Paracoccus pantotrophus: one gene and its partner. The protein of the gene in region 1 binds, or shares a complex with, the protein of each later gene. Links are inferred from orthologs where the notes say so. Each region holds a gene or a part of one and is shown in the gene's direction. Other genes may lie near its edges. The genes, in order: mfd and uvrA.

Region 1 (15,789 bases):
CGGGGCGGGCAAGACCACGCTGTTTCACGCGCTGACCGGGCGGGTGCGGGCATCCTCGGGGCGGATCGAGCTGGACGGGCGCGACATCACCGACACCTCGGACGACGACCGGGTGCGGCTGGGGATCGCGCGCTCGTTCCAGGTCACCAGCCTGTTTCCCAACCTGGCCCTGCGCGAGAACCTGCGCCTTGCCGCCCAGGGCCGCACGCCCTGGCAGGCGCTGGCGCCCTGGCGGCGGGCGGAAGCCAATGCCGAGGCGCTGGCCATCGCCGACGAGGTGATCGAGCGTCTGGCGCTTGCCCCCGTGTCGAACCGGCTGGCGGGCGAGCTGTCGCATGGCCAGCAGCGCCGGCTGGAGGTGGGCATGGCCATGGCGGCGCGGCCGCGCGTCATCCTGCTGGACGAGCCGACATCCGGCATGGGCATCGACGATATCGAGGCGATGAAGCAGCTGATCCGCGACCTCGGCCGCGACCATACCGTGCTGTTCATCGAGCATAACATGGGCATCGTCATGAACATCTCGGACGTGGTCACGGTGATGCGGCTGGGCCGCAAGCTGGTCGAGGGCACGCCCGCCCAGGTCCGCGACGACCCCGAGGTGCAGCGCGCCTATCTGGGCAACATGATCACGGGGGACATCGCATGACCGCCGCGCTGAAACTGATCGACCTGCACGCCTATTACGGCAAGAGCCACATCCTGCAGGGCGTCACGCTGGAGGTCGGGCCGGGCGAGATCGTCACCCTGCTGGGCCGCAACGGCGCCGGCAAAAGCACGACGCTGAAAACCGCCGTGGGCCTGATCGCGCCGCGTCAGGGGCGCGTCGAATTGGCCGGCCGCGACGTGACCGGCCAGCCGGCGCATCGCATCGCCGCGGCCGGGCTGTCGCTGGTGCCCGAGGATCGCGGCATCTTCCAGCTGCTGACCGTCGAGGAGAACCTGCGCATCGCCGCGCGCCGCGGCTCGCCCTGGGCTTTGGCCGACATCTATCGCATCTTCCCGCGGCTGGAAGAGCGCAGGAAGAACGGCGGCGGCCAGCTTTCGGGGGGCGAGCAGCAGATGCTCTCGATCGCCCGGGCGCTGCTCAACGGTCCCAAGGTGCTGATGCTGGACGAGCCGGTCGAGGGCCTCGCCCCGATCATCGTCGAGGAGATCGTCGCCCAGATCCGCCTGATCCGCGAGGCCGGCGTGCCGATCCTGCTGGTCGAGCAGAACCTGGCCGTCTGCAGCCAGCTGGCCGACCGGCATTACATCCTGGAACTGGGCCGCATCGTGCATTGCGCCAGCGCCGAGCAGTTCCGCAGCGACCCCGACACCATCGACCGCTATCTGGGCGTCAAGGCATGAAGGAAAACACCATGTCCAACCTGACAATCGACGCCGAAAGGCTGTGGGACAGCCTGATGGAGACGGCGCGGATCGGGGCCACGCCCGACGGCGGCATTGCCCGGCTGACGCTGTCCGAGGACGACCGCCGCGTGCGCGACTGGCTGCGCGCCCAATGCGCCGCGCTGGGTCTCAGCATGACCGTGGACGAGGCCGGCAACATGTTCGCCACCCGTCCCGGCACCCGCGCGGACCTGCCTGCCATCGCCATGGGCAGCCATCTGGATACCCAGCCCACGGGCGGCAAGTTCGACGGCGTGCTGGGGGTGCTGGCCGGGCTCGAGGTGCTGCGCACGCTCGACGCCGCCGGCTACCAGACCGAGGCGCCCCTGATGCTGGTCAACTGGACCAACGAGGAAGGCTCGCGCTTTTCGCCGGCGATGCTCGGCTCGGGGATCTGGGCCGGGGTCTACAGCCGCGACTATGGCGACGGGCGCACGGACGCCCGCGGCGACAGCTTCGGCGCCAGCCTCGACCGCATCGGCTATCGCGGCGAGACCAAGGCGGGATCAGTCCGCTTCGGCGCCATGTTCGAGTTGCATATCGAGCAGGGGCCGATCCTGGAGGCCGAGGAGGTTGAGATCGGCGTGGTGCAGGGCATCCAGGGCATGCGCTGGTTCGAACTGACGCTGACCGGTACGGCGGCGCATACCGGCTCGACCCCGATGGGGATGCGCCGCAACGCGCTGCTGGGCATGGCGCGGGTGATCGAGGGGATCGACCGCATCGCCAAGGCGCATAGGGACGCGGTAGGCACCATCGGCTTCCTGGAGATCAGCCCCAATTCGCATAACGTGATCCCCGGCCAGGTGCGCGCCACCATCGACCTGCGCCATCCTTCGGACGCGGTGCTGGACCGGATGCAGGCCGAGGTCGAGGAACTGGTGCGGGATGCCGCCCAAGCGGTCGGGCTGGAAAGCCGGCTGGAGCAGATCTCGCGCACCGCGCCGGTGGTCTTCGACGCCGAATGCATCGCCTCGGTCAGGGCGGGGGCGCAGGCGGCGGGCTATTCGACGCGCGACATCATCTCGGGCGCCGGCCATGACGCGGCCCATGCGGCGGCACTGGCGCCGACGACGATGATCTTCGTGCCCTGCAGGGACGGGCTGAGCCACAACCCCGCCGAATCGACCGAGCCCGAGGAATGCGCCGCCGGCGCGCAGGTGCTGCTGGAGGCGGTTCTGGACTATGACCGCCGCATGGCCGAGGCCCGCAAGGAGGCCGCCGCATGACCCGCCTTGTCCTGGCCCGGCTGAACCACGAGACCAACAGCTTCTCGCCGGTCAAGACGCCCTTGGCCGCCTTTGCCCCGAAATGGGGCGGGGAGGCGCTGGCGGCGGCCGAGAACTATCCCGCCGCCATCGGCGCCTTCCACGCCTTCGCCCACCGCATCGGTGCCGAGGTGGAAGTGCCGCTGATCGCCCATGCCATGCCCTCGGGGCCCGTCGAGGACGAGGCCTTCGAGGCCATGGCGCAGGCGATCCTGGCGGCGGTGGAAGGGGGCTGCGACGGCATCCTGCTGGACCTGCACGGCGCCATGGTGACGCGCAGCCATGACGATGGCGAAGGCGAGCTTCTGCGCCGCGTCCGCGCCGCCGCGCCGGGCGTGCCCATCGGCGTGGCGCTGGACCTGCATGGCAACATCACCCAAGCGATGCTGGAGCATTGCGACGTGATCGTCGGCTTCAAGACCTATCCGCATGTGGACATGGTCGCGACCGGCGAGCATGTCGCGCGCCTGTTCGAGCCGCTGCTATCCGGCGGCCCGCGCCCGGCCATGGCGCTGTGCCACCCGCCGATGCTGGCGGCGACGCTGTGCATGAACACCACGACCGATTGCGCCATGACCGACCTGATCGCGCTGGCGCGGCAGGCCGAGGCGCGGCCGGGCGTGCAGGCGGCGACGGTCTTTGGCGGCTTTCCCATCGCCGACCTGGCCGAGACCGGCCTCTCCATCGTCACCGTTGCCGACACGCCCGAGCTTGCGCGCGCGGTCGCGCAGGAGCTTGGCCGCGAGGCATGGCGGCGGCGCGCCGAATATGTCTATGTCGAGGAGCCGCTGGCGCAATCCGTCGCCCGCGCCGCGGCTCTGGCAGACGGTTCGGCGCCGGTTCTGCTGCTGGATCATGGCGACAATTGCATGTCGGGCGGCAGCTGCGACGTGATGGACGTGCTGGAGGAATTGCTGGCCGCCGGGCAGCAGGGCATCCTGGTCGGTCCCGTCGCCGATCCCGAAACCGTGGTGCAGCTTTTCGCCGCAGGCGAGGGAGCCGAGCTGGAAATCACCTTGGGCAACAAGACCCCGGCCGAGGGCCTGCCCGCGCCGCGCCCGCCGCTGCGGCTGAAGGGTCGGGTGACGGCGCTGTCGGACGGGCGCTATCGCGTCGCCGGGCCGATCTATCACGGGCAGGAGCTGTCGATGGGCCGCGCCGCCGCCTTCGACACCGGCGCCGCGCGCATCGTCGTCTGCGAGCAGCCGCACGAGCCGCTGGACCTGGGTTGCTTTTCCTGCCTGGGGCTTGACGCCGCGCAGGCGCGCTTCCTGCACCTGAAATCGCGCATGTATTGTCGCCCGGTCTTCGAGCCGCTTGCGCAAGCCGTGGTGGAATGCGCAAGCTCGGGCGTAACCGCCTCGGATTACGATCTGTTCGCTTTCAAAAAACTCGCCCGGCCCATATATCCGCTGGACCTGGGGACAACCTGGCAGGATTGAAGGACCGCATGGATCAGGACGCGCCGGCAGGCAAGGAACGCAGGCTTACCCGCATCAAGCTGTCGGACCAGGTGGCCGAGGACATCCGCCGCCGCATCGCCCGCGACGGCTTGCGCCCCGGCGACCGATTGCCGCATGAGCGCGCGCTGATGGAACATTACGGCTGCTCGAAAGGCACCATCCGCGAGGCGCTGAAGGCGCTAGAGGTCGAGGGGCTGGTGCGCATGCTCTCGGGTCCGAACGGCGGGCCCGAGATCCAGCCCGCCTCGATCGACATCGTCACCCAGCAGCTGCGGCAATACCTGCATTTCCAGAGGATCGACTTCGCCCAGGTCTACGAGCTGCGCCAGTCGCTGGAAGTCAGCCTGGCGCGTAACGTCATCGGCAAGCTGACGCCCGAGCATTTCCGTCGGCTGGAAGAGAACATCCGCATCTGCGAAGCGGCGAACGCGGCCCAGGACCGCGCCCTGGTGCGCCGGGCCGAGACCGAGTTCCACGACATCCTCTGCGAGGCCTCGGACAACGTGATCCTGGTCTTCATGTGCCGCTTCCTGAACAGCATGCTGCGCGACCTGGTCAGCTATCGCAGCGAAAGCATGCGCGAGCACGAGATCTTCGGCGAGGCGAATATCGAAAGCCACCGGCAGCTGCTGGCCGCCTTTCGCGCCGAGGATGGCGATGCCGCGGCCCGCATCATGCACGATCACATGTGCTGCGCCGAAAGCTACATGCGCCGGCTGGACGCCTCGTTCCGCTCGGACCTGCTGAGCCGGTTCTGAAACGGAAAATCCCGGCCGCGAGGGGCCGGGATTTGTGGGACCGGGTTGGGCACCCGCGATCAGAACGGGATGTCGTCGTCGAAATCGGGCCGGTTCTGCGATTGCCCGCCGCCGCCCGAGGAACTGCCGCCCGACGAGCTGCCGCCGCCATAGCCGCCGCCACCGTAACCGCCGCCGCCATAACCGTCATCGCGGCCGCCGCCACCGCCGCCGCCGCGGCTGTCGAGCATGTGCAGCTCGCTGCGGAAGGGGCGCAGCGCCACCTCGGTCGAATAGCGGTCGTTGCCGCTCTGGTCCTGCCACTTGCGGGTTTCCAGCTGGCCCTCGACATAGACCTTGGAGCCCTTTTTCAGATATTGCTCGGCCACGCGGACCAGGGGCTCGGAATAGATGGCGACCGTGTGCCATTCGGTGCGCTCCTTGCGCTCGCCGGTATTGCGGTCCTTCCAGGTCTCGGACGTGGCGATGCGCAGGTTGGCGACCTTGCCGCCGCTGGGAAAGCTGCGGATCTCCGGGTCTTGGCCCAGGTTGCCGACCAGGATCACCTTGTTCACGCTGCCAGCCATGCTGCGGTCCCTTTCGTTGGCTTCGTTCCCGCGGGGTGTAGCGCGTGAGGGGGCGGGGGAGCAAGCGGAATGGCATCAGCGGGCACAGGCGGAAATCCGCCGATGATCGCGGCCGCCGGCGCGCGGTAAAATCCCCTTGCGGCACGCGCCGGGCTTTGCGCTATAGTGCAGCCAAAAAAGAAGACGCCATGCATGAGGGACGAATGATGCTTTCACGCGATCGGGCGATGATGCGCCAGTTGGGCCGGGCCGTGATGGTCCTGGCGTTTTCGGCCGGGCTGGCCGCCCCCGCCGCGGCCGACGGGCTGCGGCTGCAGGCGAAAAGCGGCAAGTCGCGGCTGGCCCAGTTCGAGCGCCAGACCCGGCTGATGGATTCGCGTCTGGCCGCGCAATACCAGCAGTCGGCCCGGCTGCGCCCCGGCGGCACCTCGACCAAGAGCGTGGTGGAACTGGACATCCCCACCGCGATTCCCGCCTATCGCGGCAACCGGCGCAGCCAGTATCTGCCCCATGCCCGCGCCGTCGCGCGCAAGCACGGCATCCCCGAGGATCTGTTCCTGCGCCTGGTGCAGCAGGAATCGGGCTGGAACCCGTCGGCGCGCTCGCACAAGGGCGCGCAGGGGCTGGCGCAGCTGATGCCGGGCACGGCGGCCAAGCTGGGCGTCGATCCGAACGACCCGATCCAGAACCTGGAAGGCGGCGCGCGCTACCTGCGCATGATGTACAATACCTTCGGCAGCTGGCGGCTGGCGCTGGCGGCCTATAATGCCGGGCCGGCGGCGGTGGCGAAATACGGCGGCGTGCCGCCCTATCGCGAGACGCGCAACTACGTCCGCATCATCCACGGCAGCTGAAAGGCAGGGCCGGGCAGGGCGTCCGGCCTTGGCGTTTTTCCTCAGAAGGTCGAGGGGATGACGCGGCTGTATTTCGTCCCGGCGATCGAGGCGCCGGCCATCAGACCCGACTGGCCGAAGATCATCGCCACCACCGGCTGCTGCGCGGTGATGGTATCGGTGCCCATCGAGACGCCCCCGGCGGGCAGCGCGTAATAGGCCCCGGCCTCGGCCACCCAGCCCGGCGCGCGGCGGAAATCGGCCAGCGCGGCATCGGTCTGGAAGATCAGCACATGGGCATATTGCTGCGCGCCGATCTGGAAGCCGACGCTGGCCTGCGCCGCCGAATAGTAATCCACCGTCACGTCGTTGATGCGCAGCGCGCCCTGGCCATAGGCGCCGCCGACGCCGAAGCCCGCCTCGGTCATCAGCGGCATGTAAAGCACGCCCTTGGCGTTCTGCACCATGGGCGCGACATTGGGATAGCTGCGCAGCAGGAAGTCCCGCGTCGCATCGACGCGCGCGTCCAGCCGCGAGGGCGCATCCTGTCCGATCGCGTTCGAGCAGCCCGCGAGCCCCAGCGCCGCCCCGCCCAGCAGCACAAATCGCCGGCTCATCCCGTTGGAATACATCATCCTAGCCCTCGTTCCCTGTTCGGCGGTTGCCCCACCTGTCAAGGCGGCGATGATAGACGGGCGCGCGCCCTCATGCCAGCCTTTCGGCCACCTGCGGCGCGTAATAGGTCAGGATGCCGTCGCAGCCGGCGCGGCGGAAGGCGAGCAGGCTTTCCACCACCACCTCGCGCGCCAGCCAGCCGTTGCGGATCGCGCCCTCGATCATCGCATATTCGCCGCTGACCTGATAGGCGAAGGTCGGTGCCGCGAACTGGTCTTTGACCATGCGGCAGATGTCCAGATAGGGCATGCCGGGCTTGACCATGACCATGTCGGCGCCCTCGGAGAGGTCGCGGGCGACGCAGCGCATCGCCTCTTCGCGATTGGCGGGGTTCACCTGATAGGTCTTCTTGTCGCCCACCAGCCGCCCCGAGGCGCCCACCGCGTCGCGGAACGGCCCATAGAACCCGCTGGCGAATTTCGCCGCATAGGACAGGATCGCCACGTCCTTGTGGCCGTTTTCCTCCAGCCGCCCGCGCAATGCGCCGATGCGCCCGTCCATCATGTCCGAGGGGCCCAGGATGTCCGCCCCCGCCTCGGCCTGGACCAGCGCCATGCGGCCAAGCGCCTCGACCGTCTCGTCGTTCAGGATCACCCCGTCGCGCACCAGCCCGTCATGGCCGTTGGCGTTATAGGGGTCCAGCGCGATGTCGGTCATCACCGCCAGTTCGGGGGCCACCTGCTTGATGGCGCGGATGGCGCGGTTGCCGATGTTGTCGGGATCCCAGGCGCGCTCGCAGCTCTCGGTCTTCAGGTCCGGGTCGGAATGGGGAAAGATGCAGATCGCCGGGATGCCCAGCCGCATCGCGGTTTCCGCGGCGCGCTTGGCGCCGTCCAGCGTCAGCCGCTCGACGCCGGGCATCGAGGGGATCTCGCCCTCGCCGCCGGCGATCTCGGTCACGAAGATCGGCCAGATCAGGTTGGCGGGGGTCAGGGTCGTTTCCGTCACCATGGCGCGCAGCGCCGGCGTGCGGCGCAGCCGGCGCAGGCGGGCGGCGGGGAAGGGGGCGGTGATCGGGGTCGGGGACATGGGCAGGGCCTGTGGCTTGCAATGATCTGGCCCGAACCTGCACCCATGCCCCGCGCCGCGCAACCCCTTGCCGCCCGGCGCCGAAAATCGAGGTTTTCCTTTGCGCCGCACCCGGTTAGTTTGCCCCGCGCAACCGCTGCAAGGAGAAGACGTGCCCCGACCCGAGGGAATCCTCGCCCTGCTGGACAGCCGGTCTTTCGGCTCGATCTGGTTCTGGGTGATCCTGACTCTGGCCTGGACCCTGGCGGGACGCCGCATCCTGGGCGTGCCCTCGGACGTGATTTCCGGGGCCATCAGCGCCGAGCCGGGCCCCGAGGACGACCCCGCCGCCCTGGCGCTGCTCGACTGGCTGTCGCTGACCTTGCCGCGCTGGCGCCTCGACCGGCGCGAGGGCGCGATCCTCTTGGGCCTGGGCTCGTTCCTGCTGACGACGCTGGCCATCCTGGGCTTTGGCTACGGGCTGGAGATGGCGCAGGCGCTGGTGCTGCTGGTTCTGCCCTTCGCCCTGCTTTTCGGGTTGGAATTGCGGCTGGCGCGGCGCCTGCGCGTGATCCTGGCCCGCGCCGAGGTGGGCCAGCCGGTCAACGAGGCCGGGGCCGAGGCCGCGCGGCTGATGCGCCGGCACCGGATGGTGATCCTGGCCATGTCGGTCCTGGCGGTGGCGCTGACCGCCTTTTACGGCGCGCTCTGGATGATCCTGCATCCCTTCGGCTTCTGAACCGGTCTTGACTTCGCCGATGCCCGCTTTACCTCGGGGCGCATGGCACCGCTTCCCGAACACCTGACCCTGTCCGGCGCGCCCGAGGGCATGGACGCCGCGCTGGTCGCGCGCGAACTGGCCCGCGGCAATCCCGTCATCCATATCGCCCGCGACGACCGGCGCATGGCCGCGATGCGGGCGGCGCTGGCGTTCTTTGCGCCTGCGGCCGCGGTGCTGGAATTCCCGGCCTGGGACACCACGCCCTATGACCGCGTCTCGCCCGCCGCCGGGGTGATGGCGGCGCGCATGGCGGTGCTGACGGCGCTGGCGCATGGCGCGCTGAAAGGGCCCTTCGTGGTGCTGACCACGCTGTCGGCCGCCATGCAGCGCGTGCCCGCGCGCGAGGTGCTGCGCGATGCCGGCTTCTCGGCCGCGGTGGGCGACCGCATGGACGAGGCCGCCTTGCGCGCCTTCCTGGCCCGCATGGGATTCTCGCAGGCCCCGACCGTGACCGAGCCCGGCGATTTCGCGATCCGCGGCGGCATCATCGACATCTTCCCGCCCGGTGAATCGGGGCCGATCCGGCTGGATATGTTCGGCGACGTGCTGGAGGGCGCGCGCAGATTCGATGCAGAAACACAGCGTTCCGTCGAAAAGCTTGACCGTATCGAGCTTGCGCCCATGTCCGAGGTGATCCTGGACGAGGCTGCCATCACCCGCTTTCGCCAGAACTACCGCGTGGAATATGGCGCCGCCGCCAACGATCCGCTTTACGAAGGCATCAGCGCCGGCCGCAAGATGGCGGGCATGGAGCATTGGCTGCCCTGGTTCCACGAGCGGCTGGAAAGCCTGTTCGATTACCTGCCCGGCGCCTCGGTGGTTGCGGACGATCACCTGGACCAGGTGCGCGATGCGCGCTGGCACACGATCACCGAACAGTTCGACGCCCGGCGCGAGGCGCTGGCCCGCAAGGGCGGCAGTGACACCGTCTATCGCCCCGTGCCCCCCGCCGGGATGTTCCCCGACGAGGCCGAATGGGCGCGCTGGCTGGCCGCGCATCGGCTGCTGCGCCTGTCGGTGCTGCCGCAACCTCCTGGTCCGGGCGTGCTGGATGCCGGCGGCCGGGTCGGTCGCAATTTTGCGCCCGAGCGGCAGGCCGAGAAGGGAAATCTTTTCAATGCACTCGCGGATCATATTCGAAATCTTCAAGCTTCGCGCCGGGTGGTGATCGCCAGTTTCTCGGAAGGCGCGCGCGAGCGGCTTGCCGGGCTGATCGCCGACGAGGGCATCAAGGGCGCCAAGCCCATCGCCGATCTGCGTGACCTGCCCGACCAGCCCGGCGCGCTGGGGCTGGCGGTCTGGCCGCTGGAGGAGGGCTTCACCTCGGACGGCTCGGCCACCGGGGCCCTGGCGGTGATCTCGGAACAGGACGTGCTGGGCGACCGGCTGATCCGGGGGGCGAAGAAGCGCCGCAAGGCCGAGAATTTCCTGCGCGACACCACCACGCTGACCCCCGGCGACCTAGTCGTGCATGTCGAGCACGGCATCGGCCGCTATACTGGCCTCGAAACCGTCAAGGCGCTTGGCGTGCCGCATGATTGCGTGGCGCTGGAATATGCCGGCGGCGACCGGCTTTACCTGCCGGTGGAAAACATCGAACTGCTCAGCCGCTATGGGCATGAGGAGGGTTTGCTGGACAAGCTGGGCGGCGGCGCCTGGCAGGCCCGGAAAGCGCGGCTCAAGGAACGCATCAAGCTGATCGCCGACAAGCTGATGCGCGTCGCAGCCGAGCGCATGCTGCGCCCCGCCCCGGTGCTGGAGCCCGAGCATCACGAGATCGAAAGCTTCGCCGCCCGCTTTCCCTATGCCGAGACCGAGGACCAGGCCAGCGCCATTGCCGACGTGGCCGAGGATCTGGCCGCCGGCCGCCCGATGGACCGGCTGGTGGTGGGCGACGTGGGCTTCGGCAAGACCGAGGTCGCCATGCGCGCCGCCTTCATCGCCGCGAGCCAGGGCCGGCAGGTGGCGGTGGTGGCGCCGACGACGCTGCTGGCGCGCCAGCATTTCCGCACCTTCGCCGAACGCTTCCGCGGCACGGCGATCGATGTCCGGCCGCTGTCGCGCTTCGTTTCCGCGCGTGACGCGGCCGAGACCCGCAAGGGCCTGGCCGAGGGCACGGTGGACATCGTCGTCGGCACCCATGCGGTGCTGGCCAAGCAGGTGCGCTTCAAGAATCTGGGCCTGTTGATCGTGGACGAGGAGCAGCATTTCGGCGTCGCCCACAAGGAGCGGCTGAAGGAGCTGCGCAGCGACATCCACGTCCTGACCCTGACCGCGACGCCGATCCCGCGCACCTTGCAGCTGTCGCTGACCGGGGTGCGGGACCTGTCGATCATCGGCACGCCGCCGGTGGACCGGCTGTCGATCCGCACCTATGTATCGGAGTTCGACAGCGTGACCATCCGCGAGGCGCTGCTGCGCGAGAAATATCGCGGCGGGCAGAGCTTCTTCGTCGTGCCGCGCCTCTCGGACCTGCCCGAAATCGAGGCATGGCTGCGCGAGCACGTGCCCGAGGTCAGCACCATCGTCGCTCATGGGCAGTTGGCGGCGGGCGACCTGGACCAGCGGATGAACGCCTTTTACGACCGCGGCGCTGATGTGCTGCTGGCGACCAGCATCGTCGAATCGGGCCTGGATATCCCGACCGCGAACACCATGGTGGTCTGGCGCGCCGACATGTTCGGCCTGGCGCAGCTATACCAGATCCGCGGCCGGGTCGGGCGCTCCAAGACCCGCGCCTATTGCTACCTGACCACCAAGCCGCGGGTGCCGCTGACCCCGCAGGCGATGCGGCGGCTGAAGTTCCTGGGCGCCATCGACAGCCTGGGCGCCGGCTTCAACCTGGCCTCGCAGGATCTGGACCTGCGCGGCGCCGGGAACCTGCTGGGCGAGGAACAGTCCGGCCATATCAAGGAAGTCGGCTTCGAACTTTACCAGCAGATGCTGGAGGAGACCATCGCCAAGCTGAAATCCGGCGAGATCGAGGGCACGCCCGAGGATGAATGGGCGCCGCAGCTGAACCTGGGCGTGCCGGTGACGATCCCGGAAAGCTATGTGCCCGACCTGGACGTGCGGCTGGGGCTTTACCGGCGGCTGGCCGAGCTGACGACCAAGGTGGAACTGGAGGGCTTTGCCGCCGAGCTGATCGACCGTTTCGGGCCCTTGCCGCGCGAGGTGAACACGCTTTTGCTGGTCATCCGCATCAAGGCCATGGCCAAGCGGGCGAATATTTCCAAGCTGGATGCGGGCCCCAAGGGCGCGACCATCCAGTTCCACGGCGACAAGTTCCCGAACCCGGCCGGGCTGGTCGAGTTCATCCACGACCAGCGCGGCCAGGCCAAGGTCAGCGACAACCGCATTATCGTCCTGCGCGACTGGCCGACCGATGCCGACCGCATCAAGGGCAGTTTCGCCATCGCCAAGGAACTGGCGGCGAAGATCAGGGAAGGCAGGGCCAAGGGATAGCGCGGCTCTGGCCGCAGTGCCGAAGCCGGGGGCTTTGCCCCCGGGCCCCCAGGATATTTGGACAAGAAAGAAGCAGGGCGTGCCGAGGCCAGGCCCGCTGGGCGAACCCATGTGCGGCGTCCGGAGACAAGGGATGCGGCGAGCGTGCGGGGGATTTTGCGGAACCGCCCCTGCCTGCGGGACATCGGGCCTGGGCTGACCTGGAGGTGGCGGCTTCGTTTCCGAACCGGCTGAACGCCCCGGCAAGGGTATTCTTGGCCAGTGAAAGGGGGGCTCTCGGCGCGGTCGGCTGGCAGGCGTGCGGAAGGCAGCCAGGCCGATAACCGAAGCCCTGCCGGCGGCCGTTGGCTGGCAAGGGCATGCAAGCCCGCCCCGCTAGGCCGGCCGAAAGAAAAAGGGCGGCGTCGTGGTGGCGCCGCCCTTCGGGTCCGGATCAGTCGGCCGTCAAGAGCGGCGGCTTGGAGTTGCTGATCCTGGGCGTCTCGGGGCCGGTGATGTCGAAGACGGGCTTGTCGTCCTCGATCCGCACCCGGACCACGCCGCCCTTGGTCAGCCGGCCGAACAGCAGCTCCTCGGCCAGCGGCTTCTTGATCGTTTCCTGGATCACCCGGCCCAGGGGGCGTGCGCCCATCTTCTCGTCATAGCCGCGTTCGGCCAGCCAGTCGGCGGCCTCGGGGCTCAGTTCGATATGGACGCCGCGGTCGATCAGCTGGGCCTCGAGCTGGAGGACGAATTTCTCGACCACCTGCACGATGATCTCGCGCGAGAGCGGCGCGAAGCTGATCACCGCATCCAGCCGGTTGCGGAATTCCGGCGTGAAGGTGCGCTCGATGGCGGCGGTATCCTCACCCTCGCGCCGCTCGCGGCCGAAGCCGAAGGCGGCCTTGGCCTGGTCCGCCGCGCCCGCGTTCGAGGTCATGATCAGGATCACGTTGCGGAAATCCACCTGGCGGCCGTTATGGTCGGTGAGCTTGCCGTGGTCCATGACCTGAAGCAGGATGTTATAGACATCCGGATGCGCCTTTTCGATCTCGTCGAGCAGCAGCACGCAATGCGGATGCTGGTCCACCCCATCGGTCAGAAGCCCGCCCTGGTCGAAGCCGACATAGCCCGGAGGCGCGCCGATCAGCCGGCTGACTGCGTGCTTTTCCATGTATTCCGACATGTCGAAGCGCAGCAGTTCCACCCCCAGCGTCGAGGCGAGCTGCTTGGCCACCTCGGTCTTGCCGACGCCGGTGGGGCCGGCGAAGAGATAGTTGCCGATCGGCTTTTCGGGCTCGCGCAGGCCGGCCCGCGCCAGCTTGATCGCCGAGGACAGCGCCTCGATCGCCGCGTCCTGGCCGAAGACCAGCCGCTTCAGCGTCGCGTCCAGATCCTTGAGCACCGCGGCATCGTCCTTGGAGACGCTTTTCGGCGGGATGCGGGCGATCTTGGCCACCACCGCCTCGATCTCCTTCGGGCCGATGGTCTTGCGGCGCTTGCTTTCCGCGACCAGGTGTTGCGCCGCGCCGGCCTCGTCGATCACGTCGATGGCCTTGTCGGGCAGCTTGCGGTCGTGGATGTAGCGCGCCGACAGTTCGACCGCCATCTTGATCGCGTCATTGGTATAGCGCAGGTCGTGATGCTTTTCGAAGCTGGGCTTCAGCCCCATCAGGATCTTGATCGTGTCGGGCACGGTCGGCTCGTTCACGTCGATCTTCTGGAAGCGGCGCGAGAGCGCGCGGTCCTTTTCGAAATGCTGGCGGAACTCCTTGTAGGTGGTCGAGCCCATGCAGCGCAGCTTGCCGCCGGCCAAGGCCGGCTTGAGCAGGTTGGAGGCGTCCATGGCGCCGCCCGAGGTGGCGCCCGCGCCGATCACCGTATGGATCTCGTCGATGAAGAGGATGGCGTCGGGATGGTCCTCCAGTTCCTTGACCACCGCCTTCAGCCGTTCCTCGAAATCGCCGCGATAGCGGGTGCCGGCCAGAAGCGCGCCCATGTCGAGCGAGAAGATGGTCGAGCCGGCCAGCACGTCCGGCGTCTCGCCGCGGGTGATCTTGAGCGCCAGCCCCTCGGCGATGGCGGTCTTGCCGACGCCGGGATCGCCGACCAGCAGCGGGTTGTTCTTGCGACGCCGGCACAGCACCTGGATGCAGCGTTCCACCTCGTCGGCGCGGCCGATCAGCGGATCGACATCGCCCTTGGCGGCCTTCTTGTTCAGGTCGACGCAATATTTCGCCAGCGCGGATTCGTCCTTGGGCTGGGCGGTTTCGACCTGGGCCTGCTCGGCCTGCTGCTCGGCGCCCTGGACCGGGCGGTTTTCCGAGAAGGAAGGGTTCTTGGCGACGCCATGGGCGATGAAATTCACCGCGTCATAGCGCGTCATGTCCAGTTCCTGCAGGAAGAAGGCGGCGTTGGATTCGCGCTCGGCGAAGATGGCGACCAGGACGTTCGCCCCCGTCACCTCGGTCCGGCCCGAGCTTTGCACATGGATCGCGGCGCGCTGGATCACGCGCTGGAAGGCGGCGGTGGGGACGGCCTCAGAACCCTCGACATCGGTGATGAGGGTCGAAAGGTCGTCCTCGATGAACTCGACCAGCATGCGGCGCAACTCGTCCAGATCGACATTGCACGCGCGCATCACCTTCACGGCATCAGGTTCTTCCGTCAGCGCGAGCAGGAGGTGTTCAAGCGTGGCAAGCTCATGGCGATGTTCGTTGGCCAGCGCGAGCGCGGCATGGATGGCCTGTTCCAGCGAGGTCGAAAAGGACGGCACTTCAAGCTCCTGTCAGTCGGCTGGCGGTATGGGCCGCCAGATTTAGCGGTCCACCTGACCAGACTGTCACGATACAGTTAAGATTTGGTGGATTCTCGCGCAGTTCAAGCGGTATTTGCGTCCGCCCCTGCCGAATTTCCCGCGGTTAAGGCAGATGTGATGTTCCTTGGCCGAATTTCAAGCATGCCGCTCCCGCAGATTGCACCGGCGCGGCCGGGATGCGCCTGGGGCGTCTTGCTCTTGCTGCGTTGCGAAAACACCTCAGAACCGATCCTTCCTGGCGCGCAGCTCGGCAAAGACCGCGGCCTCGGAAGCCCCTGCCAAGCCAAGGGAATCGGCCAGTTCGGCCACCCGCAGGAAGGGATTGGTCGCGCGTTCCTCGGCCAGGGTCGAGGGGGCGCAGGGCCGGGTGCCGGCCGCGGTTTCGGCCAGCCTTTCGCGCAGCGCGGCATTGCCCGGATCGACCGATAGGGCGAAGGCGCCGTTGCCGCGGCAATAATCATGTCCCGAGCAGACCAGCGTTTCCGCCGGCAGGGCGTTCAGGCGTGAGAGGCTGGCCCACATCGTCTCGGCATTACCCTCGAACAGCCGGCCGCAGCCGAGCGCCATCAGGCTGTCGGCGGTGAAGACCATGGCCGGGCCGGGCAGGTGGAAGGCGACATGGCCGATGGTATGGCCGGGAACGTCGATCACCTCGGCTGCTTCGCCGCAAAGCGCGAAGCGTTCGCCGGGCCGCACGGCCTGGTCCAGCGGCGGCAGCCGGGCGGCATCCCGGGCGTTGCCGATCACCGCGGCGCCGGTCTGCGCGACCAGTTCGGGCACGGC
Region 2 (15,243 bases), 300 kb from region 1 along the record:
AACACGACGCTGAGCTTCAAGCAGATCGCCGATTTCTGCGGCATGCACGAGCTTGAGGTCCAGGGCATCGCCGACGGCGACGTGGCGGTCGGCGTCAAGGGCTTCGACCCGGTCGCCTCGAACCAGCTCGATGCGTCCGAGATCGAGAAGGGGCAGAAGAATCCGCTCTACCGGCTGAAGCTCAAGCACAACCCCGCCGCCGAGGGCGAGGAGAAGCGTCGCGGCCCGCGCTACACGCCGCTGTCCAAGCGCCAGGACCGGCCGGCAGCGATCCTGTGGCTGGTCAAGTTTCATCCCGAACTGGCCGATTCGCAGATCTCGAAGCTGGTGGGCACCACCAAGCCGACCATCGCCTCGATCCGCGACCGCACGCATTGGAACATCCAGAACATCCAGCCCATCGACCCGGTGGCGCTGGGGCTTTGCCGTCAGTCCGAGCTTGACGCCGCCGTGCAGAAGGCCGCCAAGCGCAAGGCCGCCGAGGGCGGCGCCATGACCGATGACGAGCGTCGCAAGCTGCTTTCGACCGAGACCTCGCTTGCCATGTCGGACGAGCCGCGCCTGCCCAGCTCGATCGCCGGGCTGGAGAATTTCAGCCTCAGCAAGGATGACGAGAAGCCCGAGCCGGACGACAACCTGGATGCGGACAGCTTCTTCAACCTGCCCGACGCGGATGACGACGAAGACGAGGATCACTGATCCCGCAAACCCCGGAGCCCGGCTCCGGGGTTTCTTCCTGGCCGGTCAGATGGACAGGCAGATGTATTTCATCTCTAGGTAATCTTCGATGCCGTGGCGCGAGCCCTCGCGGCCAAGCCCTGACTGCTTGACGCCGCCGAAGGGCGCCACCTCGGTCGAGATGATGCCGGTGTTCACGCCGACGATGCCGTATTCCAGCGCCTCCTGGACGCGGGTGACGCGGCCGATGTCGCGGGCATAGAAATAGGCGGCAAGCCCGAAGATGGTGGCATTGGCGCGCTCGACGGCCTCTTCCTCGGTCTCGAACTTGAACAGCGGCGCCAGCGGGCCGAAGGTTTCCTCGCTCGCCACCTTCATCTTGTCGGTGATGCCGGTCACGACCGTCGGGTCGAAGAACAGCCCGTCGCGCGGCTTGCCGCCGGTGAGGACAGAGGCGCCGCCCTCGACCGCGTCCTGGATATGTTCCTGGACCTTTTCGACCGCATCGCGGTTGATCAGCGGGCCGGTGGTCACGCCTTCTTCCAGCCCGTCGCCGACCCGCAGCCTGTCCACCGCCGCCGCCAGCCGCCGGGCGAATTCGTCATAGACCCCGGCCTGCACATAGATGCGGTTGGCGCAGACGCAGGTCTGGCCGTTGTTGCGGAATTTCGAGGCCATGGCGCCCTCGACCGCCGCATCCAGGTCGGCATCGTCGAAGACGATGAAGGGGGCGTTGCCGCCAAGCTCCATCGAGCATTTCAGCACCTGGTCGGCAGCCTGGCGCAGCAGGATGCGGCCGACCTCGGTCGAGCCGGTGAAGGTCAGCTTGCGGATCAGCGGGTTCTCGCAGAACTCCTTGCCGATGTCCGAGGATCGCGACGAGGTCACGATGCTGAACAGCCCCTTAGGCACGCCCGCGCGTTCGGCCAGCACCGCCAGCGCCAGCGCCGAAAGCGGGGTCTCGGCGGCGGGGCGGCCGACGAAGCCGCAGCCGGCGGCGATGGCCGGGCCGCATTTGCGGGTGATCATCGCGTTCGGGAAGTTCCAGGGCGTGATCGAGCCGACCACGCCGATCGGCTGGCGGATCACGGTCAGGCGCTTGTCGGGCTGGTGGCCGGGGATGGTCTCGCCATAGATGCGCTTGGCCTCCTCGCCGAACCATTCGATGAAGCTGGCGCCATAGGCGATCTCGCCCTTGGCCTCGGGCAGGGGCTTGCCCTGCTCGGCGGTCAGGATCTTGCCCAGGTCGTCCTGGTTCTCCATCATCAGGTCGAACCATTTGCGCATGATCTGGGCGCGTTCCTTGGCGGTGCGGGCGGCCCAGCCCTTCATCGCCTCGGCGGCTGCGGCGATGGCGCGGGCGACCTCGGCGCGGGACAGGTCCGCCACCTCGGCGATCACGTCGCCGCGGGCCGGGTTCACCACCGGGAAGGTCTTGCCGTCATCGGCGTCGATCCATTCGCCGGCGACATAGGCGCGGGTCTGCAAGAGCGAGGGGTCTTTCAGCAGCATCTTGAGGTCGGTCGCGGGCTTGTTCATGGCGGGGCTCCTTCCGTTCGGCTCCGGTGCAGGCTTGCGCTTTTGCCGGGCCAACGCAAGTCGCGGCTGGCCCGTGACGGCGGTCGAGGAATTGTGATGAACCGGATCGGGATTTGCGGCGTTGGCTTGCCATCGTCAGGTTTCCCTCTTGGCGTATTCGACTGGGGCGGCGTCTCTCTCTGGCGTCGCCCCTTTTTCATTGCTTCTTTTCGCCAGCGGTGCGGATTATTCCCCCACGGGATCGGCGACCGGCCGATCTATTCGGAAAACGGTGAAGATGCGGGAACTGGATGAGTTGAAGGCGCTGGGCGATGCCGGCAAGGCGGTCGAGATGGCGGCCTATCACAAGGCGGCGCGGGTCTATTTGGGCGTGACGGTGCCGGCGATCGACGAACTGGCCCGCGGTTGGCGGGCCGGGCTCGACGTGCCGGGGCGGGTCGATCTGGCACGGCGGCTTTGGGACAGCGATGTGCATGAGGCGCGGATCGCGGCGGCGAAGCTGCTGACCCAGGCGCGGATCCGGCCCGATGAGGCGGTCTGGGAGCTGATTGCCGGCTGGGTGCCGCAATTCGACACCTGGGCGATCGCCGACCATGCCATGAAGGCGGGCGAGCGGCGGCTGCTGGCCCGGCCCGAGCGGCTGGACGAGATCGAGCCCTGGCTCGATCATCCCAGCTACTGGGTGCGGCGCGCAGCGCTGGTCGGCACGCTGCCCTGGACGCATATCCGCAACCCCAAGCCGCAGGATCTGGAGCGGCGCGAGCGCGTGCTGTCCTGGCTGGCCCGGCTGGCCGATGACCGGGAATGGTTCGTGCAAAAGGCCATCGGCTGGTGGCTGCGCGAACTGTCCAAGCACGACCCCGGCCGCGTGCGCGGCTGGCTGGCCGAGCATGGCGCGCGGCTGAAGCCTTTTGCCCGGCGCGAGGCGGGGCGGTGGCTGCCGGAAAACCGCGGCAGGACCGGGCAGGACCGGCCGGGCGCCGATCAGTTGCCATAGACCTCGATCGTGGGCAGGTCGGTCAGGCTGACGCCGATCAGCTGCAAGGCCGGCAGCGAGACCTGGCTGCCGCCGCTGGCCGGGCCGTCCAGCGGGATCAGCCGCACCTTGGCGGATTTGCGGTTCGCCGGGTTCACGATCCGGCCATCGGCTTCGGATTTCACCAGCGGCGTCTTGATCCAGAAGCCGGGCTGCGAAGGGTCGCCCAGCGAGGCGATGGTGGTGCCCAGCCGACGCTCGCCCGTGGTGGGCGGGGCGGCGGCCGCGGCCTTTTGCTCGCGGGTGGTGGTGTCGAATTCCGCCGCCGTGCGCGCCGCGGGCGAGGGGCGCGCGGCCGCGGTCAGCGTCGGGTTCGCCGCGGCGGCTTCGGTGCCGGCCGTTCCGCCGTCGCTGCCCGCGGTGGTGCCGGGCGTGCGGGGTGCGGTCTGCGTCGCAGGGGTGCAGGCGGCCAGTGCCAGCAGCGCCAGCGCGCCCAGAAGGCGCAGGATCGGCTTGGTCATCGGCATGCGCTTGTCCTTGTCATCCTTTTCCAGATCGGGGCGAGGCTAGACCCGGCCGGCCCCTGCTGTCCACCCGAGCTTCCATTCATGGTTACGAGACCATCAACGGATCGGCCGGCTTGTGCCGATGCCGGGCCGTGCTTATCTTTGCGCCATGGATGCGCATGCCCCGCTGATAGACCCCTTTGCCAGGCCGATCACCTACCTTCGGGTATCGGTGACGGATCGTTGCGATTTCCGCTGCACCTATTGCATGGCCGAGCATATGCAGTTCCTGCCCAAGCGCGACCTGCTGACGCTGGAGGAACTGGACCGGCTGTGTTCCGCCTTTGTGGGCCTGGGCGTGCGCAAGCTGCGCGTCACCGGCGGCGAGCCGCTGGTGCGGCGCAACATCATGGAATTCTTTCGCGCCATGTCGCGCCACCTGGGGGCGGGTCTGGACGAATTGACGCTGACCACCAATGGCAGCCAGCTGGCGCGATTCGCCGGCGAACTGGCCGATTGCGGTGTGCGGCGGGTCAATGTCTCGCTGGATACGCTTGATGCCGACCGCTTCGCCCAGATCACCCGCTGGGGCAGATTGCCGCAGGTCATGCAGGGGATCGAGGCCGCCAAGGCGGCCGGCATGCGGGTCAAGATCAACACCGTCGCGCTGAAGGGCTTCAACGAGGACGAATTGTTCCGGCTGGTCGAGTGGTGCGCGGACCAGGGCCACGACCTGACCTTCATCGAGGTCATGCCCATGGGCGAGATGGGCGAGGAAGAGCGGCTGGACCAGTATTGGGCGCTGTCCGACCTGCGCGACCGCCTGGGCGAGCGGTTCACCCTGACCCCGCTGGCCGAGCGGACCGGCGGGCCGGCGCGTTACGTGCGCCTGGAGGAGACCGGGCAGAAGATCGGTTTCATCACGCCGCTCACGCATAATTTCTGCGAAAGCTGCAACCGCGTCCGCGTCACCTGCACGGGCGAGCTGTTCATGTGCCTGGGGCAGGAGGACCGCGCCGACCTGCGCGCGCCGCTGCGCGCCAGCCCGGACGACGCGCCGCTGCGCGAGGCCATCCGCGAGGCGATCACCCGCAAGCCCAAGGGCCACGACTTCGACTATTCCCGCCAGCATGTCGCCGGGCAGGTCAGCCGCTTCATGAGCCATACCGGCGGCTAGTAGCTGGCGCCGTCCACCGCCTGGCTGGCCAGTGCGCGCGGGTTGACGCCTTCCAGGCAGTTCACGTTCACCGCCACCATCTCGACCCCGTCCGTGCCCGTGCCGAAAGCATAGGATTCCACCCCGCAGGTCGGGCAGAAGCGGTGGTGGATCTGCTTGCGGTTGAACAGGTATTCCGTCACCGGCCCGTCACTGGTCAGGTGGAAATCCGTTCTGGGCACGAAGGCCAGCACGAAGCCCAGCCGCTGGCAGCGCGAGCAGTTGCAGGTGAAGGTCTGGTCCAGATCGGCGTCCACCTCATAGGCGATGCTGCCGCATTGGCAGCTGCCCTTGTAATGCTGTCGGGCCATTCGGTGCCTCCCGTTGCCTTCCGTTTGCGACTCACCGGCATGGTGGGGCAGGGCGCTTGGCATCGCAAGCGGAAATGTTCCCGAGTTGTTCTGTTCCGGGTTGCCATTTCGGCGCGGATGCCTATCTCATGCGCTTGGCGGAATCAGGACTGGCGCGATGGAACAGAAGTTCATCGAGGTTCGCGGCGCGCGCGAGCACAATCTGAAGAATGTGGACATGGACATCCCCCGCGATCAGCTGGTGGTGATCACCGGCCTGTCGGGCTCGGGCAAGTCCAGCCTCGCCTTCGACACCATCTATGCCGAGGGGCAGAGGCGCTATGTCGAAAGCCTGTCGGCCTATGCCCGGCAGTTCCTCGACATGATGGGCAAGCCGGATGTCGACCATATCAGCGGCCTGTCGCCGGCGATTTCCATCGAGCAGAAGACGACCTCGAAGAACCCGCGCTCGACCGTCGGCACGGTGACCGAGATCTACGACTACCTGCGGCTGCTGTTCGCCCGCGCCGGCACGCCCTATTCGCCGGCCACCGGCCTGCCCATCGAGGCGCAGCAGGTGCAGGACATGGTGGACCGGGTGATGGAACTGCCCGAGGGCACGCGCGCCTATCTGCTGGCGCCCATCGTCCGCGACCGCAAGGGCGAATACAAGAAGGAGTTCCTGGAGCTGCGCAAGCAGGGCTTCCAACGCGTGAAGGTGAACGGCCAGTTCCACGAGCTGGACGAGCCGCCGACCCTCGACAAGAAATTCCGCCACAATATCGACGTCGTCGTGGACCGCATCGTCGTGCGCGAGGGCATGGAGACGCGGCTGGCCGACAGCTTTCGCACCGCGCTGGACCTGGCCGACGGCATCGCGGTGCTGGAAACCGCGCCCTCCGAAGGTGAAGCCGAGCGCATCACCTTCTCCGAGAATTTCGCCTGCCCGGTCAGCGGCTTCACCATCCCCGAGATCGAGCCGCGGCTGTTTTCCTTCAACGCGCCCTTCGGCGCCTGCCCGGTCTGCGACGGGCTGGGGGTCGAGCTGTTCTTCGATGAGCGGCTGGTGGTGCCCGATTCGGCGCTGTCGGTGGCGCAGGGGGCCATCGCGCCCTGGGCCAGGTCGAAATCGGCCTACCTGACCCAGACCGTCAACGCTCTGGCCAAGTTCTACGGCTTCGACAAGAAGACGCCGTGGAAGGATCTGCCGGACGCGGTGCGCGAGATGTTCCTGCGCGGTTCGGGCCAGGACGAGATCCCGTTCCGCTTCGACGATGCCGGCCGCGTCTATGAGGTCACCCGCCAGTTCGAGGGTGTGATCCCGAACATGGAGCGGCGGCTGCGCGAAAGCGACTCGGCCTGGGTGCGCGAAGAATTCGAGAAATACCAGAACAACCGCCCCTGCGGCGCCTGCGAAGGCTATCGGCTGAAGCCCGAGGCGCTGGCGGTCAGGATCGCCGGCGCGCATATCGGCAATGTCACCGAACTGTCGATCCGCGAGGCGCTGGCCTGGGTCGAGGCGGCGCCGAAGCACCTGACCAAGCAGAAGAACGAGATCGCGGCCGCCATCCTCAAGGAGATCCGCGAGCGACTGGGCTTCCTGGTCAATGTCGGGCTGGACTACCTGACGCTGTCCCGCGCGGCCGGTACGCTTTCCGGTGGCGAAAGCCAACGCATCCGCCTGGCCAGCCAGATCGGCTCGGGGCTGACCGGGGTGCTTTACGTGCTGGACGAGCCCTCGATCGGGTTGCATCAGCGCGACAACGACCGGCTGCTCTCGACGCTGAAGGGGCTGCGCGACCAGGGCAATTCCGTCGTGGTGGTCGAGCATGACGAGGATGCGATCCGCCATGCCGACTATGTCTTCGACATGGGGCCGGGCGCGGGCGTGCATGGCGGCCAGGTCGTCGCCCGCGGCACCCCGGCCGAGATCGCCGCCGATCCCTGCAGCCTGACCGGGCAATACCTGTCCGGCGCGCGCGAGATCACCGTGCCGTCGGAACGCCGCAAGGGCAATGGCAAGGCGGTGAAGGTGGTCGGCGCCACCGGCAACAACCTCAAGAACGTCACCGCCGAATTCCCGCTGGGCAAGTTCGTCTGCGTCACCGGCGTCTCGGGCGGCGGCAAGTCGACGCTGACCATCGAGACCCTGTTCAAGACCGCCAGCCTGCGGCTGAACGGCGCGCGCCAGACCCCGGCCCCCTGCGAGACGATCAAGGGGCTGGAGCATCTGGACAAGGTGATCGACATCGACCAGCGCCCGATCGGCCGTACGCCGCGGTCCAACCCCGCCACCTATACCGGCGCCTTCACCCCGATCCGCGACTGGTTCGCCGGCCTGCCCGAGGCCAAGGCGCGCGGCTACAAGCCGGGCCGCTTCAGCTTCAACGTCAAGGGCGGGCGCTGCGAGGCCTGCCAGGGCGACGGCGTCATCAAGATCGAGATGCATTTCCTGCCCGACGTCTATGTCACCTGCGAGACCTGCAAGGGCAGGCGCTACAACCGCGAGACGCTGGAAGTGACCTTCAAGGGCAAGTCCATCGCCGACGTGCTGGACATGACGGTCGAGGACGCGCAGGAGTTTTTCAAGGCCGTGCCCTCGATCCGCGAAAAGATGGATGCGCTGGTCGAGGTGGGGCTGGGCTATATCAAGGTCGGCCAGCAGGCCACCACGCTGTCGGGCGGCGAGGCGCAGCGGGTCAAGCTGTCCAAGGAACTGTCGCGCCGCGCGACCGGCAAGACGCTGTATATCCTCGACGAGCCGACGACGGGGCTGCATTTCGAGGATGTGCGCAAGCTGCTGGAGGTGCTGCATTCCCTGGTCGAGCAGGGCAATACGGTGGTGGTGATCGAACATAACCTGGACGTCATCAAGACCGCCGACTGGATCATCGACATCGGCCCCGAGGGCGGCGACGGCGGCGGCCGCATCGTGGCCACCGGCACGCCCGAAGACGTGGCCGAGGTCGAGGCCAGCCATACCGGCCGCTATCTGGCGCCCATGCTGGACGCGGCACGCAGCCGCGCCGCGGAATAGGCGCGGCGGCAGGCCAGGGGCCGACGGATCGCTGATCGCGATCGCGCAACCGAAGGGTGGTGCGCCCCACGCGCGGGCCATGCGGCCTTGGCGCGGCGGCAAGGGCAAGGGAATGCCGCGGAATCCTTGGCGCCGCCGGTGGGGCGCTGGCCCCTGCCGAGACGAAACTGTCGCGATCCTGCTTCTTGCCGTTGACCGGCCCCGTCCCGCCGGTCAACCGCGACTCCGGTCATGGCAACGGGCGGTGCCGAACGGCCTGCGGATCGGCGCGCGACCGTCCCCTGGCCGGGGCCGCGCCTCGCGCGACCCGAGCGCGGCGATGATCCTCGGCCGGGCCGGTCGAGCAAAAAGCGACCGCCTTGTCTGCTGCCGCTTTTTCGATCTGGTCAAGCGTCGGATTTTCGCATTATCTCCATTTTGACTGCAATGCTCGCATGGCTTGGCTTTCGTCAAGCGGGCTTGGCGCAGAATTTTTACAATGTTTTCACTTGGCAAAGCGCGCTGGGTGAAGCCGGTAACGAACGCAAAAGGAGCGCGAATTGCCTGTTACGACTGTTAACCTGCTGTGGATCGGCAATCGGTCCCTGCTCGATTCCTCCCCTTCCAGCAACATCAGCCAGAACCAGGCCAATGCGATCGACGGCTGGGCGGCCGAGGGTCGCGACGAGATCGCGCCCGTCGCCCTGACCGGCGATTACTTCGGTTCGGGCAGCAACAGAATCTTCAGAACCACCTATCAAGCGGGACTTCTGCAACCCGCCAGCCGGTTCTCCTATACCGACCCGGATGGCAATCGGCAAAGCAACGTCACCCTCAACACCTTTCTCGGCGCCCGCTTTGCCGTGACCGTGCATGACGAGGATGGCAACGCCAGCGTCGTGGAACTGAACGGCGTGCTCATGCAGATGAGCAATGGCGATCTGTTCGTCCGTCCCTCGACGGACACGGCGGCGGCCTGGAGCGTCCATACCCGCATCTCGAAGGTCGAGATCCTGGGCGTGATGCGCTTGTCGGAGGACACGGGCGTCGCCACCATCGGATTCCGCGCCGAGATCTTCGAATCCGAGATCGTCTGTTTCACCCGCGGCACGCTGATCGAATGCGCCGAGGGGCCGCGCCCGGTCGAAAGCCTGCGCATCGGCGATCTGGTGCGGACGCTGGACAACGGGCTGAAGCCGCTGCGCTGGATCGCCTCGTGCCGGCTGGGCCGGGAACTGAAGGCCACGCCCAAGCTGCGCCCGATCCGCATCCGCGCCGGGGCCCTGGGGCAGGGGGTGCCGTCCTCCGACCTGCTGGTCTCGCCGCAGCATCGCATCCTGGTGCGCTCCAGGGTGGCGATGCGGCTGTTCGGGACCGCCGAGGTGCTGGTCGCCGCCAAGCAACTGCTGATGCTGGACGGGGTCGACATCGCGCAGGATCTGGAGGCGGTGGAGTATTTCCACTTTGCCTTCGACCGGCACGAGGTCGTCTTTGCCAACGGGGCCGAGGCGGAATCGCTTTATCCCGGCACACAGGCGCTGAAGGCCATCGGGCGCAGCGCCCGGGAGGAGCTTTTCGCGCTTTTCCCCGATCTGCGCGAGCAGGCGACCCCGCCGGTCGCCGCGCGCGAGATCGTCTCGGGCCGGCAGGGGCGCAGGCTGGCGGTGCGCCATCTGCGCAATGGCCGTCCGCTGGTCGCCGAGGCGGCCAGGCCGCATTGACGGTTCCCGGATCCCGATGCAGGCGCCGCGCCTGCATCGCCCGGTTGCCGGTGGCGCTTTCTTCCGCCCCTGGTGCGGGCTAATGTCGCGCCATGACGCAAAATGCCATGACACCCGAAACCATAGCCGGCCTGTTCACCCGCGACGGGCGCTATCTTTGCGCGCGCTGGGGCCGGCCGGTGGCGCCGGTGATCTTCGGCCTGGCCGATGAAAGCCTGGCGGTGTTTCGCGACGCGACCCGCGCCGTGCTGGCCCATGCCCGCCACCCCATCGCCGAGACCGATCCCGAGATGGGGGCGAACCTGATGACCTTTTTCCTGCGCGACTGGCAGGAGCTGCGGGATCTGCCCGATCTCGATCGGCTGACCGGCCAGCCCGACCTGGCGGCGCGGTTGCAGGGCAGCGATGCCGACCAGTATCGGCTGTTCCGCTTTGACGCCGACGGCGCCATCCGGGCCTGCATCGGTTTCGTGAACATGGGCGGACGGCTGGCCGAGGCCCATCCGGGACAGTTGGCCGAAACCGTCGCCGTGCGGGCCATGCTGAGCTTTGCCTGCGACGTCACGCCCTCGCCGGAACTGGCGGCATTGATCCGGGCCGCCTATGACCCGGTGATGCCGGTCGCGGCGACCGATCCCTCGCATGCGCTGCGGCTGGCCGCACGTTTGCCGCGTTGACGGCCTGCGGACCGTCTTGCGGCAATGATCGGCAATCGCGGGCCGGGTGAACCGGCCTGCCCATGCTTCCCAGCCACCGCACTGGATTCGCAAGATGAATCCGCGAAGCCGATTCGAGCGGCAGGCTCCGGTCGGAAGAAGCGCCGACCCGGAGCCGGCATCAGCCAGGCGTGCCGGGCTCCAGATAGGGCAAGAATGCCTCGACCAGGGCGGGCGGTATTCTCGCGGGTTTCATGGATTTGTTTATATGCGCCAGTTCGATTTCTATCCGGACCAGCACCTGGTTTTCCTTGCGAAAGACATGCCGGATACGAACGCTTGCGCCCCTGATGGAAATCACGGATGAGGTGCAAGCGATCAGATCATCGAGGCAGGCCGGCCTTTGCCAGGCAATATCTGCATTTCGCGCGACGAATTGCTCTCCGTTCGGGCTGACGAGGGGGTATCCCACATGTCTCAGCAGCTCGGAACGGCTTCGCTCGGCAAATTCCAGGTATTTGGAATGATAGACGATGCCGCCTGCATCCGTATCCGCATAGTAAATGCGATAAGTCTGCGTAAATCCGTGGCCATCTTGAGGCGGTGGCTTCAGGTGCATCCCAGGCTTCCTCGTTTTTCCCGGCCTTCGTCATGGCTGTGACGCCCCGGCCGAATACTGTTCCATCCTTTCACAGTCTTATCAAGCCCCTCGGCGGGTTTGCCGGCCGCCTTTCCCAGGGCGTGCGCCCGGATTTGCATGGCGCATGAAATAGTTTCCGGGGAGCGTTCGAATGGGATCGTGCGCCTGCCGATCCGTGCACCATCGGCGCCATTGATATGCGGGCGATTATTGCCCCCGGCCTGCGGCGATATATTCCGGGCCTCTGTTGCGGGGATCCGATGCGGATGCATTTTCGGCGGTCCGCCCGCAATGACGGTGCGAATGCGTCCCGGACCGGGCGGACCCGGTTGCTGGCGGGGCTGGCCATGTGTCCCGATGGCCGCCCATCCCCCGCCGCGGATCTCGCCGCGGTCGAATCGCCGCTTCCGGGCGGCCCGGCTTGCGCCCGGTGCCCTCTGCCGGGCCTCGGCGCGGCGCCAGGCCCGCGTTCTCGCGGGCAATTGACGCAGAATTGACGCGCGGCGGGGTTGCTCCGCTGGGCGGTTCTGCTAACTCCGGCGCAGCAGAAGCCGCATCCCAGCGGCCCAAAGGACAGGCCGAATTTCATGGAACAACTCGCCGGAGCCGGGCAGCCGGTCGATTTCTCGCTCATCGCGCTGTTCGCGCGCGCCTCGCTGACGGTGCAGATCGTCATGGTGATCCTGATCCTGGCCTCGTTCTGGGCCTGGGCGATCATCATCCAGAAGTTCATCGCCTTCAACGCCGCCCGGCGCGAAGCAGACCGCTTCGACCGCGCCTTCTGGTCGGGCCAGCCGCTGGACGACCTGTACGACCGCATCGGCGAGACGCCCTCGGGCCCGGCCGAGCGCATCTTTTCCGCGGGCATGGCCGAATGGCGGCGCAGCCATCGCGACGACGGCAACCTGATCGCCGGCGTCACCGCGCGCATCGACCGGGCCATGAACGTCACCATCAACCGCGAGAACGACCGCCTGACCCGCGGCCTGCCCTTCCTGGCCACGGTGGGCTCGACCGCGCCCTTCATCGGCCTGTTCGGCACGGTCTGGGGCATCAAGACCGCCTTCGAGGAGATCGCGATCTCGCAGAACACCTCGCTGGCCGTGGTGGCGCCGGGCATCGCCGAGGCGCTGGTGGCGACCGCGCTTGGCCTGCTTGCGGCGATTCCGGCGGTGATCTTCTACAACAAGCTCAGCTCGGATGCCGACCGCATCACCGGGGGATACGAGACCTTCGCCGACGAATTCTCTACCATCCTCTCTCGCCAGTTGGACGACGAATAAGATGGGGGCCGGGGTCGTCAAACGCAGCCGCAACGGCAAGGGCCGCGCCCGCAGCCAGCCGATGGCGGAAATCAACGTCACGCCTTTCGTGGACGTGATGCTGGTGCTGTTGATCATCTTCATGGTGGCGGCGCCGCTTCTGACCGTGGGCGTGCCCTTGGAGCTGCCCAAGACCGCCGCCCAGGCCGTGCCCGCCGAGCCCGAGGAGCCGCTGAGCGTCTCGGTCACGCCCGATGGGCCGATCCTGGTCATGACCACCGAAGTCCCCGAGGCCGAGCTTGTCACCCGGCTGCGCGCCGTCGCGGCCGAGCGGCAGAGCGACAAGATCTACCTGCGCGCCGACGGCGCCATCCCCTATGCCCGGATCATGGAGGTGATGGGGGCGCTGAACGCGGCCGGCTTCAACAACATCGTCCTCGTGACCGAGGCCGGCGGGCCGCGCATGGACGCGGGATCGGACGGCTAAGCCATGGACCGGGCGGAACGCATCGGCTTCTGGATTTCGGGCATCGGCCATGCCGGGCTGCTGGGCGCGGCGCTGGTCGGCGGCGCGCTGTTCCGGCCGCAGCCGCTGGAGGCGGTGCGCATGGCCGAGGTCGCGACCATGTCCGAGGCCGAGTTCCAGTCGCTGGCCGCCGCCGCTGCCGGGCGCGGGCCGGTCTCCGATGCCGCCGCGACCACGCCGGCCCAGCCGCGCCCGCCTGCTGACGAAAACCGGCTGGGCGAGGTCGAGGCGGTCAGTCCGCCCGCCCCCGATGCGCAGGCGGCAAGGCTGTCCACGCCCCCCTCGCGGCCCGAGGCGCGGCCGGACCTGTCGGATTTCCAGACCCCGAACCGGCCCGTTGCCGTGGCGACCGATGCGCCGCGTCCCGCCGAGCCCGAGAACACCGTCGAGTTGGCGGCATTGCCGCAGAACTCTGACCGCCCCGATCCGGCGCGCAACCCCGCGCAGCCGCAATCGCCGGCGCCGATCCCGCAGCGTTCGGCGCTGGCCCCGGTCGAATCGGCGCGTCCCCGCGGCCGCCCCGAGGGGCTGGCCGAGGCCGTGCAGGCCCGCCGCGAGGCGGCCGCGGCGGCGCGCCAGCGCGAGGAGCTGCTAGCCCGGCAGCAGGCCGAGGCCGCTGCCGAGCGCGCCTCTGCCGCCAAGGCCGAGGAGGCCGCCGCCCGCCGCGCCGCCGAGGAGCGTGCCCGCGAGGAGCGTCGCGAGGCCGAGCGCCGGCAGGCCGAGGCGGAAGCGGCCCGCAAGGCCGAAGAGGCCGAGGCGCGTGCCCGCCGCCTTGCCGCGGCTGAAGCGGCTGAAAAGGTGGCTGCGGAACAGGCCGCGGCCGAGAAGCGTGCCGCCGAGCGCAAGGCCGAGGCCGAACGCCGCGCCGCAGCCGAGAAAGCGGCTGCCGAAAAGGTCGCCGCTGAGAAGGCCGCCGCTGAGAAGGCGGCCGCCGAGAAGGCCGAAGCCGAACGGAAGGCCGCCGAGGCCAAGGCCCGCAAGGAAGCCGAGGAAAAGGCCGCCGCCGAACGCGCCGCCGCCGAGAAGAAGGCCGCCGAAAAGGCTGCCGCCGAAGCCAAGGCCCGCGAGCAAGCCGAGGCCGAGCGCAAGGCCGCCGAGGCGGCCAAGCAGGCCGCGCTGGCCGAGGCGATGCAGGACCAGGGCTCGGCCGGCTCGGGCGGCGGCGGGGCGGCGGCCAGCGGGCCTCCGCTGAGCCAGGGCGAGAAGGACGGTTTCCGCGTCGCCGTCGAGCAATGCTGGAACCGCGGCTCGCTCTCGACCGAGGCCAGCCGGACCACGGTTTCGGTGCAGTTCTCGATGGCGCCGGACGGGACGGTGGAAAAGGGCTCGCTGCGCATGATCGGCCATGACGGCAGCTCGGACGCGGCGGCGAAACAGGCCTATGAGGCGGCGCGCCGGGCGATCCTGATGTGCGAGCGCGGCGGCTACAAGCTGCCGCCGGAGAAATACAACCGCTGGAAGGATGTCATCATCGACTTCAACGCCAGCGGCAGCGCGCGGGTCCAGTGACATGGCATCCCGGCGCGCAACACTCTATCCTGCAACCAAGACCTTACGAGGGCGATTCATGTTGCGACAATTCCTGATGACTTCCGTGATGGCCCTTGCGGGTCTGGGGCTGGCCGCGCCGGTCCTGGCGCAGGACGGGCCGCTGCGGATCGAGATCACCGACGGGGTGATCGAGCCGATGCCCTTCGCCATCGCCCGCTTCCACGACGAGGGCGGCGCCGGCGAATACCTGGCGCAGGTGCAGAACCTGATCGCCGCCGACCTGACCGGCACCGGCCTTTTCCGCGAGATCCCGGCCAGCGCCCATATCGCGCGCCCCGAAAGCTTTGACGCGCCCGTCTCCTACGAGGACTGGAAGGCGATCAACGCCCAGGCGCTGATCACTGGCTCGGTCAAGGTCGAGGGTGGCAAGGTGGTCGTCAAGTTCCGCCTGTTCGACGTCTTTGCCGGCCAGCCGCTGGGCGACGGCATGCAGTTCGACGCCTCGACCGGCAACTGGCGCCGCGCCGCCCACAAGGCCGCCGACCAGGTCTATTCGCGGCTGACGGGCGAGGGGCCGTATTTCGACAGCCGCGTCGCCTTCGTGCAGGAAACCGGCCCCAAGGATGCGCGCCGCAAGCGCATCGGCATCATGGATTACGACGGCGCCAACGTGAAATGGCTGACCGACGATTCGACGCTGGTCCTGAAGCCGCGCTTCTCGCCCGA

The links.
Region 2: the proteins of mfd (region 1) and uvrA are in contact, whole or in part, in a crystal structure (PDB 4DFC), measured with the Escherichia coli proteins. The link is inferred for Paracoccus pantotrophus from one-to-one orthologs.

The regions. Positions count from the first base shown.
Region 1 is NZ_CP044426.1:1,312,156-1,327,944, reverse strand. Bases 8,414-12,409 are described here. They hold mfd (transcription-repair coupling factor), read left to right. Parts: upstream 8,414-8,744; coding sequence 8,745-12,209; downstream 12,210-12,409. Other genes in these bases: ESD82_RS17045 (hypothetical protein), read left to right, coding at 8,414-8,702. In the rest of the region: ESD82_RS17090 (ABC transporter ATP-binding protein), read left to right, coding at 1-649; ESD82_RS17085 (ABC transporter ATP-binding protein), read left to right, coding at 646-1,350; ESD82_RS17080 (Zn-dependent hydrolase), read left to right, coding at 1,362-2,621; ESD82_RS17075 (M81 family metallopeptidase), read left to right, coding at 2,618-4,102; ESD82_RS17070 (FadR/GntR family transcriptional regulator), read left to right, coding at 4,111-4,881; ssb (single-stranded DNA-binding protein), read right to left, coding at 4,941-5,447; ESD82_RS17060 (lytic transglycosylase domain-containing protein), read left to right, coding at 5,654-6,301; ESD82_RS17055 (lipid-binding SYLF domain-containing protein), read right to left, coding at 6,343-6,915; hemB (porphobilinogen synthase), read right to left, coding at 6,986-7,984; more of ESD82_RS17045, read left to right, coding at 8,136-8,413; ATP-dependent Clp protease ATP-binding subunit ClpA, read right to left, coding at 12,643-14,964; gloB (hydroxyacylglutathione hydrolase), read right to left, coding at 15,226-15,789. UniProt on the Escherichia coli protein: Couples transcription and DNA repair by recognizing RNA polymerase (RNAP) stalled at DNA lesions. Mediates ATP-dependent release of RNAP and its truncated transcript from the DNA, and recruitment of nucleotide excision repair machinery to the damaged site.
Region 2 is NZ_CP044426.1:1,606,180-1,621,422, reverse strand. Bases 4,993-8,442 are described here. They hold uvrA (excinuclease ABC subunit UvrA), read left to right. Parts: upstream 4,993-5,383; coding sequence 5,384-8,242; downstream 8,243-8,442. Other genes in these bases: ESD82_RS18475 (GFA family protein), read right to left, coding at 4,993-5,226. Outside these bases: ESD82_RS18505 (DUF1013 domain-containing protein), read left to right, coding at 1-699; ESD82_RS18500 (NAD-dependent succinate-semialdehyde dehydrogenase), read right to left, coding at 745-2,217; ESD82_RS18495 (hypothetical protein), read left to right, coding at 2,314-2,511; ESD82_RS18490 (DNA alkylation repair protein), read left to right, coding at 2,495-3,214; ESD82_RS18485 (hypothetical protein), read right to left, coding at 3,202-3,720; GTP 3',8-cyclase MoaA, read left to right, coding at 3,842-4,876; more of ESD82_RS18475, read right to left, coding at 4,873-4,992; ESD82_RS22335 (Hint domain-containing protein), read left to right, coding at 8,782-9,942; ESD82_RS18460 (hypothetical protein), read left to right, coding at 10,050-10,619; ESD82_RS18455 (YbgC/FadM family acyl-CoA thioesterase), read right to left, coding at 10,780-11,217; protein TolQ, read left to right, coding at 11,826-12,521; ESD82_RS18445 (ExbD/TolR family protein), read left to right, coding at 12,523-12,987; cell envelope integrity protein TolA, read left to right, coding at 12,991-14,535; Tol-Pal system beta propeller repeat protein TolB, read left to right, coding at 14,612-15,243. UniProt on the Escherichia coli protein: The UvrABC repair system catalyzes the recognition and processing of DNA lesions. UvrA is an ATPase and a DNA-binding protein. A damage recognition complex composed of 2 UvrA and 2 UvrB subunits scans DNA for abnormalities.